Regions from separate parts of the Actinomadura meridiana genome, predicted to be linked through region 3. Evidence: riboswitches for the same ligand, from Rfam matches in the RefSeq annotation. Region 3 holds a riboswitch; each other region holds the start of a gene.
The links. A riboswitch is a leader RNA that binds a small molecule or an ion and turns the genes downstream of it on or off. The one in region 3 is predicted to bind S-adenosylmethionine.
Positions count from the first base shown of each region.

Region 1 (3,864 bases), on a different contig from region 3:
GGCAAGGCGCGATCACCCTGTCCACCCTGGCCCGCGACACCGCCGCACGCACCGGCGACCAGCGCGGCGAGGGCCAGGTGCTGAACAACCTGGGTCCACTACCTTCTCCACGAACAACGGATCGGTGGAGATCTTGAAGGTGTCGGCCCGGTGAGGCTCCGCATCTGGTGAACCGGCTGGGCGGCTACAAGGACATCCAGGTGACCCGGGACGACACGACCGGATGGCTCCGCGCCCCCATAAACAAAGAACGCATCCTGACCGACGTCCTCCAAAGCGGCCCCGGCCTGATCTTCAGCTCGACGAGCACTTCGCGTTTGGACCGCGTTAGAACCAGCACGGGCGATCTCGGGCACCCTCAGGCCGCCGACCATGTTTCGCAGCGGTGGTACCGGCCAGGCATGAAGGCGGAGCGGGCGAAGACAAAGCTTGACGACTACGTCACTGCTTCACGGCGGTACCGAGCCGAGCTCACGGCCCGAGATTGCCACTGTCGCCGTCGACGAGGTGTGGGACGCTAGCAACGTTGGGACGTTGGACGACGGCATGATGAAGTGCATGGTGGAACGTTCTCTTCGGGTGGTCCTGGCCGAAGACTCGGTCGTCCTGCGTGACGGCATGGTGGAGTTGCTGTCCGCGCGGGGCTGCGTGGTCGTCGCGGCGGTCAGCTGCGCGGAGGACCTTCTGGCGGCGGCTGCGGAGCACGGCCCGGACGTCGCCCGTCGTGGACATCCGGATGCCGCCCTCGCACACCGACGAGGGCATCCGTGCCGCCCTTGAGCTGCGGGAACGTTGGCCGGATGTCGGCATCCTCGTCTTCTCCCACCACGTGGAGGCGATCCTGGCAGAGCGGCTGCTGTCGGCCGGCGCCGCCGGAGTGGGCTACCTGCTCAAGGAGCGGGTGGCCCGTACCGCCGAGCTGGTCGACGCTCTGCACCGGGTGGCCACGGGAGGGACGGTGCCCGATCCGGAGATCGTCGCGGGCTGCTGCGGGGCGGCGCCCGGCGGAGCCGGATCGGCTCGCTCGCCCCGAGGGAGCGGGAGGTGCTCGACCTCATGGCGCAGGGCCACTCGAACCGGTCCATCGCCCGGCACCTCGTCGTCACGGAGCGGGCGGTGGAGAAGCACGCGGCCGCCATCTTCATGAAGTTCGACCTGTCCCCCACCGAGTCCGACAACCGCCGGGTCAAGGCGGTGCTCACCTACCTGACCGGGGACGGTACGTGATCCACGCGGGTCCGGCGCCGCGGCCCGCGACGTAACCATGCCGTCGAGAACGGGCACCGTTTGTCGATGGATTCGGGCACCAGTTGGTGATCGACGGGCGGAGAATGTCGTTGAGTTTGGGCACCACTTCGGGTCCGAGAGGAGCGCGGTTGGGAGCTTGTTGCGTCCGGCCGGACCGACACGTGGCTCACCGAACTGACGCATTCGCTCACCTGCGTCAGGTTCGATGAGACATGCCAGTCGGGTCGCTGGCCCGTCCCATGGCGCCGGTCCCGAACTACCCCGTGCTCACGGTGGTGAGGCGAGCATGCAGCGTCGACTTCACGGTCGGCCATTCAGCAGCGACCACGGAGAACATGGCCGAATCTCGCAGCATCCCCGCTTCGCCGGGCGCCCACGAGGGCGACCAGTTGCGCAACACGCCCTCGAAGCGTGCGCCGAGGCGCTCAATCGCCCGACGTGACCTCTCGTTGCGGGCGTCGGTCTTGAGGTCGACGCGGGCCACGCCCAGCGTCTCGAACGCATAGGTGAACAGGAGGAATTTCGCCTCGACGTTGATCCCGGCGCCCTGTGCCGATGCCCCGAGCCATGTCCAACCGATCTCGATGGCGCGAAGGTCATGCCGTTCCGGCCACGTTCGGGGATTCCAGAACGCAGTGCATCCCACCGCCCTCCCGTCCCGTATCCGAACCTGCGCGAAGGGAGTCAGCCCCTCACGAGTGAGCTGGGCCGCTAGGTACTGCTCGACCTCGGCGGCACGGGGAACCACGGTGAACTCGTAGGAGGAACGATCCTCCTCTGCCGCCCGTGCCAGATCCGACGCGTGCCTCATCGCCAGTGGCTCCAGTCGAACGGACGATCCATGGAGCACGGGAACATCGAGCGGCACGCTCATTGGGCTCTCCTCATCGTTCCTGGCGTTGGCACCTTTCCCTTGGGGAGGTTGCCGGACCGTCAATGGGCCAGGTCCCTCGGATCCTCTGGATGATCTCGGTAGAGAGATCGTGCCTTAGTGCGAAGACGACGTCAAACACGGTTGGCTGCGTCCGAGAGGCTCCTGCAGGAGCACGCGATCGGCCCGGTTCTGCCTCTGTCAGATTCGGTGACCGTGGCAGGCGTTCGGGCCAGCCGGCGTTATGTTCTGCTCGGGCGCGGGTCTGGGCGAGGCGGTACGAGTCGGTGCCGGTTTCGATGATGTTGTCGCCGAAGGTGAGCCGGTCGACGATGGCGGCGCAGAGACGGGGATCGGCGAAGGTCTTGGTCCAGCCGCCGAAGCTGTCGTTGGAGGCGATGGCCAAACTGTTCTTCTCCTCCCGCTCGGTCAAAGCCTGGAACAGCAGCTCGGCGCCGCGGCGGTCCAGTAGCAATAAAGGCGCCGATCCGGCCCGAGGAGGTCGCCCGTGCTCCCTTCCGCTGGAGGACCGGGTGTTTCTGGTGGGGGCCGACTGGCGGACGGGACTGACGATGCGCGAGCTCGCCCCGCTGTCTGGCATCTCGAAATCCGCGGCCAACCGCGTCATCGACCACCTGGGCCCTTTGCTGGCGCTGCACCCACAAGCGGTTCCGAAGCAGGCGGGGCCAGCTGCGGCATCGGGGGGAGATTGCTGGCTTGCGGCGTCGGCGCGCTGGGCAAGGATCGCCACTGCTGACCATTTACCATCAGCACCGATCGTGCGCTCCTATCACGCTGCAATGCTTCAACACGCGTTCGACCTGAGACCGCCCACCTGGGCGGTTACGGTCTGGTCCTCGGCCGCCGTCACCGGGGGGGCGGCCATGGCGTTGATGCCCTTGCGCCAGGCGCCGTGCCCGGTCAGGCCGTCGTGGCTCGCGGCGCAGACCTCGTCCGGGGTGCAGAACCCGGTCAGCAGGATCAGCGCGGAGCGGGTGGTGTAGTCGAACGCGGCCTCCAGGCCGGGGAAGATCGACCCGAGCAAGGCCCGGAGCCGGTTGACGTGGCGGCCCCAGTCGGCCATCAGGCTCTCGCGATATCCGGTCAGCCGGGTCAGCTCGGCCTAAGCGGATGAAAAGGGGTCATTGATCGCGAGTGCCTCCTCCTGTGGCGTCGCGAGCGCGCGGGCCGGAGGGCTACTTGGCCAGGCGATGACGGCGGCGTCGACATTTCGTGTCCTCGGACCCTTCGCGGGATCGGCGGGATGTTCTCATCCACGTGCCCGGTTCCAACGGCCTTTTGGCCGGGCTATCCGGTCGCCATCGAGGTCGACAAATTCCGTCTCCGCCTCCCCAAGGGGAGTGCGTGCTCGACGCAGCCTCCGCGGCACGACCCGAGCGGTTTCGCGACGTCGCCACCCGGCCCGGGCTGCCCGACCGTCCACCGTCGAGCCACGGGGGACTGACAGACCAGCGCAGTATGGCGTGTCTCATTCGGTTGGACGCTTGCTGTTACCGGTGTTTGCATCGGCCGGATCCCGAACGGTCCGCACGGGACCGTTCGGGATCCGGTGTTCAAGGCCGCGTCTGCGCGTGCGAGGACTCCGGGAGCAGCCAGCCGGAGAACTCGTCCGCGGTCACGACCGCGGTGGCCACGTGGTTCGCCCACTCGACGAAGGCCTCGTACTCGTACTTGCCCATGCTCGGCTCGCCTGGGCAGCAGTCGGGCAGGACGACAGTTCGGTA
Region 1 is NZ_BAABAS010000019.1:100,061-103,924, forward strand. It holds partial or broken gene ABD808_RS25315 (response regulator) at 559-1,227, shown strand; gene ABD808_RS25320 (GNAT family N-acetyltransferase) at 1,505-2,122, opposite strand; SAM riboswitch class I at 2,130-2,218, opposite strand; partial or broken gene ABD808_RS25325 (ATP-binding protein) at 2,382-2,588, opposite strand; partial or broken gene ABD808_RS25330 (helix-turn-helix domain-containing protein) at 2,596-2,784, shown strand; gene ABD808_RS38615 (hypothetical protein) at 2,925-3,203, opposite strand; gene ABD808_RS25340 (cysteine hydrolase family protein) at 3,694-3,864, opposite strand, start outside.
Region 1: another riboswitch for S-adenosylmethionine. It lies ahead of ABD808_RS25320 (GNAT family N-acetyltransferase); the one in region 3 lies ahead of ABD808_RS16270 (aminotransferase class V-fold PLP-dependent enzyme).

Region 2 (3,864 bases), on a different contig from region 3:
AGTTAGTCGAGCGCGGCGGCGTTAGTCGAGCGCGGCAGGGGTTAGTCGAGCGCGGCGGGGGTTAGTCGAGGGCGGCGAGTTGGTCGGCGAACCAGGTTCGCGGGGGTAGGGCGGTCGCGGCGGTGGTGAGGCGGGCGCAGCGTTCGGACCGTTCGCGGCGTGTCATCAACAGGGCGCGGTGCAGGGTCTCGGCGGTCTGGGACACGTCGTAGGGGTTGACCACCAGGGCGTCGCCGGACAGTTCCGCCGCCGCGCCCGCCTCCCTGGACAGCACCAGCGCGCAGCCGCGTTCCGACAGGACGGGCCCCTCCTTCGCGACCAGGTTCATCCCGTCCCGGATCGGGTTGACCAGCAGCACGTCGGCGAGGCGGAGGGCGGCCAGCGAACGCGGATAGTCGTCGTTCACCTGCAAGATCAGCGGATCCCAGGCGGCGGTGCCGAACTCGTCGGTGATCTGCTTCGCCATCCGCTGGACGGACGCGGTGTATTCGCGGTATTCGGTCAGGTCGTACCGGGACGGGTAGGCGAACGCGAGATGGACCACCCGGCCACGCCACTCGGGATGGTTGACGAGCAACTCCCGGTAGGCGGCGAGCCCGCGCACGATGTTCTTCGACAGCTCCGTCCGGTCGACCCGCACGATGAGCTGACGTTCGCCCACCTGTTCACGCAGCCCGCGAGCCCGTTCCACGACATCCTGCTCAGCGGCGCGTTCACGCAACGCCGTCCCGTCGACCCCGAGACCATGCACGCCCACCTGGGTGACGTGCCCCGAGCAGGCGACGGTACGGGCGGCACGGTCAACACGTGCTCCCGGCAGCAGCTCGCAACAGTCGAGGAACGCGGACGCCCACCGCTCGGTGAGAAACCCCGCGTGATCAGCGCCAAGGATGCCCAGCAGGATCTCCGCGCCCATGTCGTCCGGCAGCAGACCGAAGTACTCAGGCGGAGCCCACGGAGTGTGCGAAAAATGCACGATCCTCAAGTCAGGACGCCGTTCGCGCAGCATTCGCGGTGCCAGCGACAGGTGGTAGTCCTGGATCGCGGCCTTGGCACCCGGTGCCGCGTCGCGTGCCAGAGCGTCCGCGAACGCCGCGTTGTACGCCTCGTAGGACTGCCAGTCGCGGCGGGCACGAGCGTCGAAATGTGGGCTGCGCGGAGTGTCGTACAAGAGATGGTGGACGAACCACAGCGTCGAGTTGGCCACGGCGTTGTACGCGCGGTGGAACGTCCCCGGCGGGATGTCGAGCATCCGCACGGCCGCGCCGCCGGTCTCGTGCCCGGCGAGGTCGATGCGGCCGTCCGGTGCTCGGCGCGCGGCCTCCCGGTCGGCCTCGCCCAGGGCCGCGCACACCCACAGCACGTCCGGCCCCTCCCCGGACGTTCCACGCGCCGCGCCGGTGACGGCGGCCAGGCCGGACACCAGCCCGCCGCCGCCGCGCCGCATGGTCAGCCCGCCGTCGTCCGACAGCGAGAACGAGACCGGTCCGCGGTTCGATGCCACCAGCACTTGGCTCATAACGGCAGGGTCTCAGTTGCCGCCGAGCCGCCACACGGCGCCCCGCGCGGTCGTCGCCGACCCGCGTGCGTGATCAAGAACGCACCCGGGTAACGTCCCGAGCGATGGACCCGGTCTGTCTGGCATCCGGTCAGATCAGGTAAAGTCACCCATGGGCGTTCAAAGCGCCACAACAACTGAATATTGCTCATCCAGAGGGGTGGAGGGACCGGCCCTGCGAAGCCCCGGCAACCACTCGGCTGACGCGCGCTCGCGATCCTGCGAGGCCGGCCGGGAGATGGTGCCAACTCCGGCCTGCGACCAGGGTGGCGCAGGAAAGATGGGGGAAAGGCCTCGCCCGCATGGCAATCACGCCTGCCACCGACCTCGGAACAGCCACCGCTCTCGTCTGCCGCGAATGCGGCTCGACGCGCGACCTCGGGCCCTACTACGCCTGCGAAGAGTGTTTCGGCCCACTGGAGATCAAGTACGACTTCGGTGACCTGACCCGCGCCGACATCGAGTCGGGGCCGCGGAACATCTGGCGGTACCGGCGGCTGCTGCCCGTCCCGTCCACCGTTGTGAACTCGCCCAACACCGAACCCGGCTTCACCCGGCTCGTCCGCGCCGACAACCTCGCCGAGAGCCTCGGCCTCCAGAGCCTGTGGGTGAAGGACGACAGCGGCAACCCGACCCACTCGTTCAAGGACCGCGTCGTCGCCGTGGCGCTCGCCGCCGCCCGCGAACTCGGCTTCAAGGTGCTGGCCTGCCCGTCCACCGGCAACCTCGCCAACGCCGTCGCCGCCGCCGCGGCCCGCGCCGGGATCCGCAGCGCCGTGTTCGTGCCGTCCAACCTCGAAGCGCAGAAGATCATCACGACGGCCGTGTACGGCGGGACGTTCGTCACCGTCGACGGCAACTACGACGACGTCAACCGGCTCGCCTCGGAGATCGCCGGTGAGCAGGACGACTGGGCGTTCGTCAACGTCAACGTCCGGCCCTACTACGCCGAGGGCTCCAAGACCCTCGGCTACGAGATCGCCGAACAGCTCGGCTGGCGGCTGCCCGACCAGATCGTCGTCCCGGTCGCGTCCGGCTCCCAGCTCACCAAGATCGACAAGGCGTTCCAGGAGCTGATCAAGCTCGGTCTCGTCGAGGACAGGCCGTACCGCGTCTTCGGCGCCCAGGCCACCGGCTGCGCCCCCGTCGCCGCCGCCTTCAAGGCCGGCCACGACGTCATCCGTCCGGTGAAGCCCGACACGATCGCCAAGTCGCTCGCGATCGGCAACCCGGCCGACGGCCCCTACGTCCTGGACGTCACCCGCCGCACCAACGGCGCCGTCGAGGACGTCAGCGACGCCGAGGTCGTCGAGGGGATCCGGTTGCTCGCCCGCACCGAGGGCATCTTCGGCGAGACCGCGGGCGGCGTCACCGTCGCGTCCCTCCGCAAGCTGATCGAGTCCGGGACGCTGGACCCGTCCGCCGAAACCGTCATCATCAACTCGGGGGACGGGCTGAAGACCCTGGACGCCGTCGCGCCGGTCGTCGCGCCGTCCGCGAACATCGCACCGTCCCTCGAAGCGTTCCGCGCCGCGGGCCTCGCCTGAAAAGGAGCATCATGAGCAGCGTGTCCGTCCGTATCCCGACCATCCTGCGGACCTACACCGGCGGCGAATCCGAGGTGAAGGCGGAGGGCGACACCCTCCGCGCCGTCGTCGCCGACCTGGAGGCCAGCCACTCCGGCATCTCCGCCCGCATCCTGGACGACGCGGGCAAGATCCGCCGGTTCGTCAACGTCTACGTCGGCGACGAGGACGTCCGCTTCGCCGACGGCCTGGACACCCCCACCCCCGAGGGCGCCCAGATCTCGATCATCCCCGCCGTCGCGGGCGGCTGACGGTTCGACCCTTTTGACCCGGTCCCGGCCCACCCGGGACCGGGTTCGCCCTACGATGGCGCGGTGGCAGAGCACGAGTTGATCCACCTCGCCGACGACCTCGGAAACAGCGTCGTCCTGCGGGTGACGGGCCAGGAGCCCGGCGGTCTCACCGGCATGATCGAGGTCGGCAGCTATTTCGTCAGCGGCGGCATCAGGACCTCCCTGGACGCCGAGGACCTGACCGCCTGGGAGAAGACCCTCGACTCCCTGGCCCAGGGCGCCGACAGCGCGGCCTGGCGCGAAGGCCAACGCGCGACCGAAATCCACCTGGAAATCGACGACCACGACCGCGTACACGTCGCCGTGGTCGACTCCCAGTCCTTCCTGGTAACGGTCGAACTGACGATCGAGGTCGCCAAGGATTGGCTGGACGACCACCGCCAACGCCTGACCGACCTCCGCGCGAACTTCCCCGCCTAAGACTCAC
Region 2 is NZ_BAABAS010000011.1:4,979-8,842, reverse strand. It holds gene ABD808_RS19555 (alpha,alpha-trehalose-phosphate synthase (UDP-forming)) at 62-1,519, opposite strand; SAM riboswitch class I at 1,704-1,845, shown strand; gene thrC (threonine synthase) at 1,861-3,105, shown strand; gene ABD808_RS19545 (MoaD/ThiS family protein) at 3,117-3,395, shown strand; gene ABD808_RS19540 (DUF5959 family protein) at 3,459-3,857, shown strand; gene ABD808_RS19535 (DapH/DapD/GlmU-related protein) at 3,861-3,864, opposite strand, start outside.
Region 2: another riboswitch for S-adenosylmethionine. It lies ahead of thrC (threonine synthase); the one in region 3 lies ahead of ABD808_RS16270 (aminotransferase class V-fold PLP-dependent enzyme).

Region 3 (3,864 bases):
TGTCGGTGTCGCGGCGGCGGGCGGCGTCGAACAGGCGCTGCTCGATGTCGTTCTGCGGGTCGAAGCTCTCCGTCATCCGTTGGGCGGCGCGCTGGTCGGCCCAGGTGGCGAGCCCCGGAAGCTGCTGCGCGAGAACCGTCCCCCCGGCGGGCGAACCGGAGTTGATGGCGAGCAGCCACTCCCCGTGGGGCCAGTAGCGCAACGCGACGGTGAACGGCAGCTTGATGTACTCGGTGCCCGTCCCGGCGGCGCGGGCGGCCTCGATGAGCCGCTCCGGCGAGGTGAAGACGGGCACGACGGTGGATCCGTCGACCTCCCGGGTCTGCCAGGGGAACCCGGGACGTCCCGGACGCATCGTGTAGTCGGTGTCGTCCGGGACGGGCAACAGCACGTCCGTCGCCGCGAGGGTCTGCAAGAACAGATCGTGGTCGTTGTCCACCGCCGCGCGGAGCAGTTCACGTTCCACGTCGTTGGCGGGCTGGAATTCCTGCCGCGACGTTTCGGGACCAGCCCCCGCCGGGGTTTCGGGTGTTTCAGCGGACGCCTCGCGCGGCAACTCGCGATGCTGGTCGCGGAGCTCCTCCCACGGCGCGGCAGCCCGGCCGACCTGTGGCGGGCGACCGTCGCCCCCCGCCACCTGGCGGACGAACCAGGACGGAAGCCGCGACTCGATGGGCAGGGACGCGCCGCCGCCGGACGCGGGCACGTCGACGGCGAGCCACCAGCGGTCGTCCGGCCACGTCTGGGCGATGTCCGCGAACGTGACCGTCATGAAGTGCTGGTAGGCCGGGCCGAGGCAGGCGCGCATCGCCGCCCCCGAGGTGTACACGAGCACGTGGACGCGGCCGTCCTCCTCCTGCGTCGGCCACGACGGCTGGGCCTCGTTGGCGAGGACACCGTCCACCAGCTCGGGCGGGACGGGCACGAGGAGCTCGCTGCCCGCCAGGAGGCGGAAGTAACTCTCCTGGTCGCCGGCCCGCACCGTCTCCTGTAGTCGGCGTTCCAGTTCCGATGTGGGTCGCCACACGTCGGCCACGGTCGCCACCCCCTCGTTCCTTCGAGCTCGTCCCCGCGCGACTGTCTACGCTACAGGGGCGAACAGGGCCGGAGCGCATCATCACCCGGCGGCCCGCGCGACCGTACAGGTCAGCTCGGCGAGGGCGTGCAGGAGCCGGTCGACGTGCTCCTCGCTCGTCCCGAGGCCGAGCCCGGCGCGGACGGCCGAGTCGTTCCCGTCCAGCAGGTGCCGGACGAACGGGTGGGCGCAGAACCTCCCGTCCCGTACGCCGATCCCGTACTCCTCGGACAGCGTGCGCGCCACGTCACCGGCGTTCCAGCCGTCCACGGTGAACGACACGATTCCCACACGCGGCGCGTCATCACCCCAAAGCCTCAGTTCCCGGACGGACGGCAGCTCCGCCAGCCCCGACCGCAGGCGCCGCAGCAATGCCTCCTCGTGTGCGGCCACCGTATCCCGGGCGTCCGACAATGCTTCGCAGGCGGCGGCGAGCGCGAGGGCGCCCAGCACGTTCGGGGACCCCGCCTCGTGCCGCTGCTCGGGCGCCGCCGTCCACCGGGTCGTCCGCCCGACGGACGCACTGGCCCCACCGCCCTTGAGGTACGGGTCGGCGGCACGCAGCCAGTCGGCCCGCCCCGCCAGCACACCGGCACCGAACGGCGCGTACAGCTTGTGCCCGGAGAACGCGACGTAGTCGACGCCGAGGGCCGTGATGTCGATCGGACGGTGCGGGACGAGCTGCGCCGCGTCCACCGCGATGCGCGCCCCGTTCCGCCGGGCGACCCGCGCCAGCTCCTCCACCGGCCACAGCTCGCCGGTGACGTTGGACGCGGCGGTCACGACGAGCAGCCGCGGCCCGATCGGACACTCCCGCAACGCCCGGTCGGCGGCCGCCACGGCCTCGGCCGCGCTGGCGGGCGCGGGCAGCCGCACCGACCGCCGCCACGGCAGCAGGCTCGCGTGATGCTCGGTCTCGAACACCACAACGGTCGTCCCCGCAGGAGCGACGTGCGCAAGCAGATTCATCGCGTCCGTGGTGTTGCGGGTGAACACGACGGCGGACCGCCGCCAAGCGCCGACGAACGAACGGACGGTCTCGCGCGCCTCCTCGTACGCCTCCGTCGTGAGCTGGGACAGGTGACCCGCCCCGCGATGCACGCTGCTGTAGTACGGCAGCGCCCGGGTGACGGCCTCGTGCACCGCCTCCAAACAGGGCGCGCTCGCCGCGTGGTCCAGGTTGGCGTAGGGGACGTGCCCGCCGCCCCGGACCGGCACCGGGACGTCCTCCCCGATGACTCGCGGAACGGGGCAGCGAACCGGGACCCCCTCCGCGCGCGTCACAGCGGGCGTGATCGGGGATCGGGGGAAGCGGGCGAGAGGCGTGCGCATGCCGGAACCTTCCGGGGTCAGGGACCCCGGGCGACGCACCGGGATCCGCGCTTGCCGGAACGCGGTCCCGCGTCCGGCCAGGTCTTCTCCCGGGGCACCCCGTCGCGGACGAAGGGTTGCCGGCCAGCGAGCCGGGGCTTGGCACTGGCACTCATGACCTATGCGGGATTATATGCGGGGATCAACCGGGAGGAAACTATGGGACAGCGGATGGTTCGGACACTCGCCGGAGGCGCGCTGGCGCTCGGCGCGTCCGTCCTGCTCGGCGGATGCGGCGCGCTCGGCGGCGGGACCGGCGAGGTCTGCACCGATACCAAGGCGGCGTTCCAGCAGTACATCACCCAGGTGAGATCCCTCCCCGCCGCCGAACCCGCCCAGTGGCAGCAGGCGACCGAACAACTCGCCGGACGCCTCGACGGGCTCGCCAAGGAGACCGGCGACGACGACCTGAAGAAGGCCCTCAAGGCGGAGGCCACCAAACTCCACGCCGCCGCCCCCGCCGTCGGCACCGGAGACGTCGCCCAGCTCGACTCAGTGATGAAGGACACCCCCGCCAGCATCGGCAAAGCCTGTTAGGGCTTCGACCGGGCGGTCAGTTGTCGGGGATTCAGTTATTGGGAATGGGGCCCCCGCCGCCCGGGTCGGGGCCGCCGCCTCCGTCGCCGTTACCGCCGTCGTCGGGCCCTCCTCCTCCGCCGCCGGGGTCGGGTGGGTCGATCGTGGGCGGGCCCGATGGTGGCGGTGGGATGTCCGGCTCGTCGGTGTCGTTGGACGGTGGCGGTTCTGAGGGGCCGTCGTTGCCCGGTTCCTCCGTGTTGCTCGGACCCAGGCCGTCGGGTGGGCCGTTTCCGCCGCCGGGACGCATGGACGGGTCGCCGAACGGTTCGGGGTCGTAGCCCTTGATGTTCACGGCGTCGCTCATGTACGTCCGCCAGATCCGGGCGGGGAGCTGACCGCCGTAGGCGCTGACGCCGGGGATCTTCAGTGGTTTGCCGTCGCTGCGGAACATCGCGACCGACGTCGCCATCTGCGGGATGTAGCCGTTGAACCAGATCGCGCGGCCCTGGTCGGTCGTGCCGGTCTTACCGGCGACCTCGCGGCCGTCCGGGAGTTGCGCGCCGGTCCCGGTGCCGCCGCGGACGACCTGCTGCATCGCGTACGTGGCGTCCCGCGCGTTCTGCTCGCTGAGGGCCCGCTCGCCCTCCTCGGTGAACGTTCGTTTGTGGCCGTCGTTGTCGTTGACGGACTTCACGACGTACGGGTCGCGGTGGACGCCCTCGGCCGCGAACGTCGCGTACACGCCCGCCTGCTGGACGGGGTGCAGCGACACGATGCCGAGCGGGAACGAGGCGGCGGTCCGCTGCTCGGGCTTCATCTGCGAGCCGGGGATGCCCATCTTCTCGGCCATCTCGACGATCTTCTTGTTGCCGATGTCCTCGCCGAGGTTCACGTAGGCG
Region 3 is NZ_BAABAS010000006.1:701,393-705,256, forward strand. It holds gene ABD808_RS16265 (SseB family protein) at 1-1,045, opposite strand, end outside; gene ABD808_RS16270 (aminotransferase class V-fold PLP-dependent enzyme) at 1,118-2,407, opposite strand; SAM riboswitch class IV at 2,450-2,566, opposite strand; gene ABD808_RS16275 (hypothetical protein) at 2,606-2,983, shown strand; gene ABD808_RS16280 (transglycosylase domain-containing protein) at 3,015-3,864, opposite strand, start outside.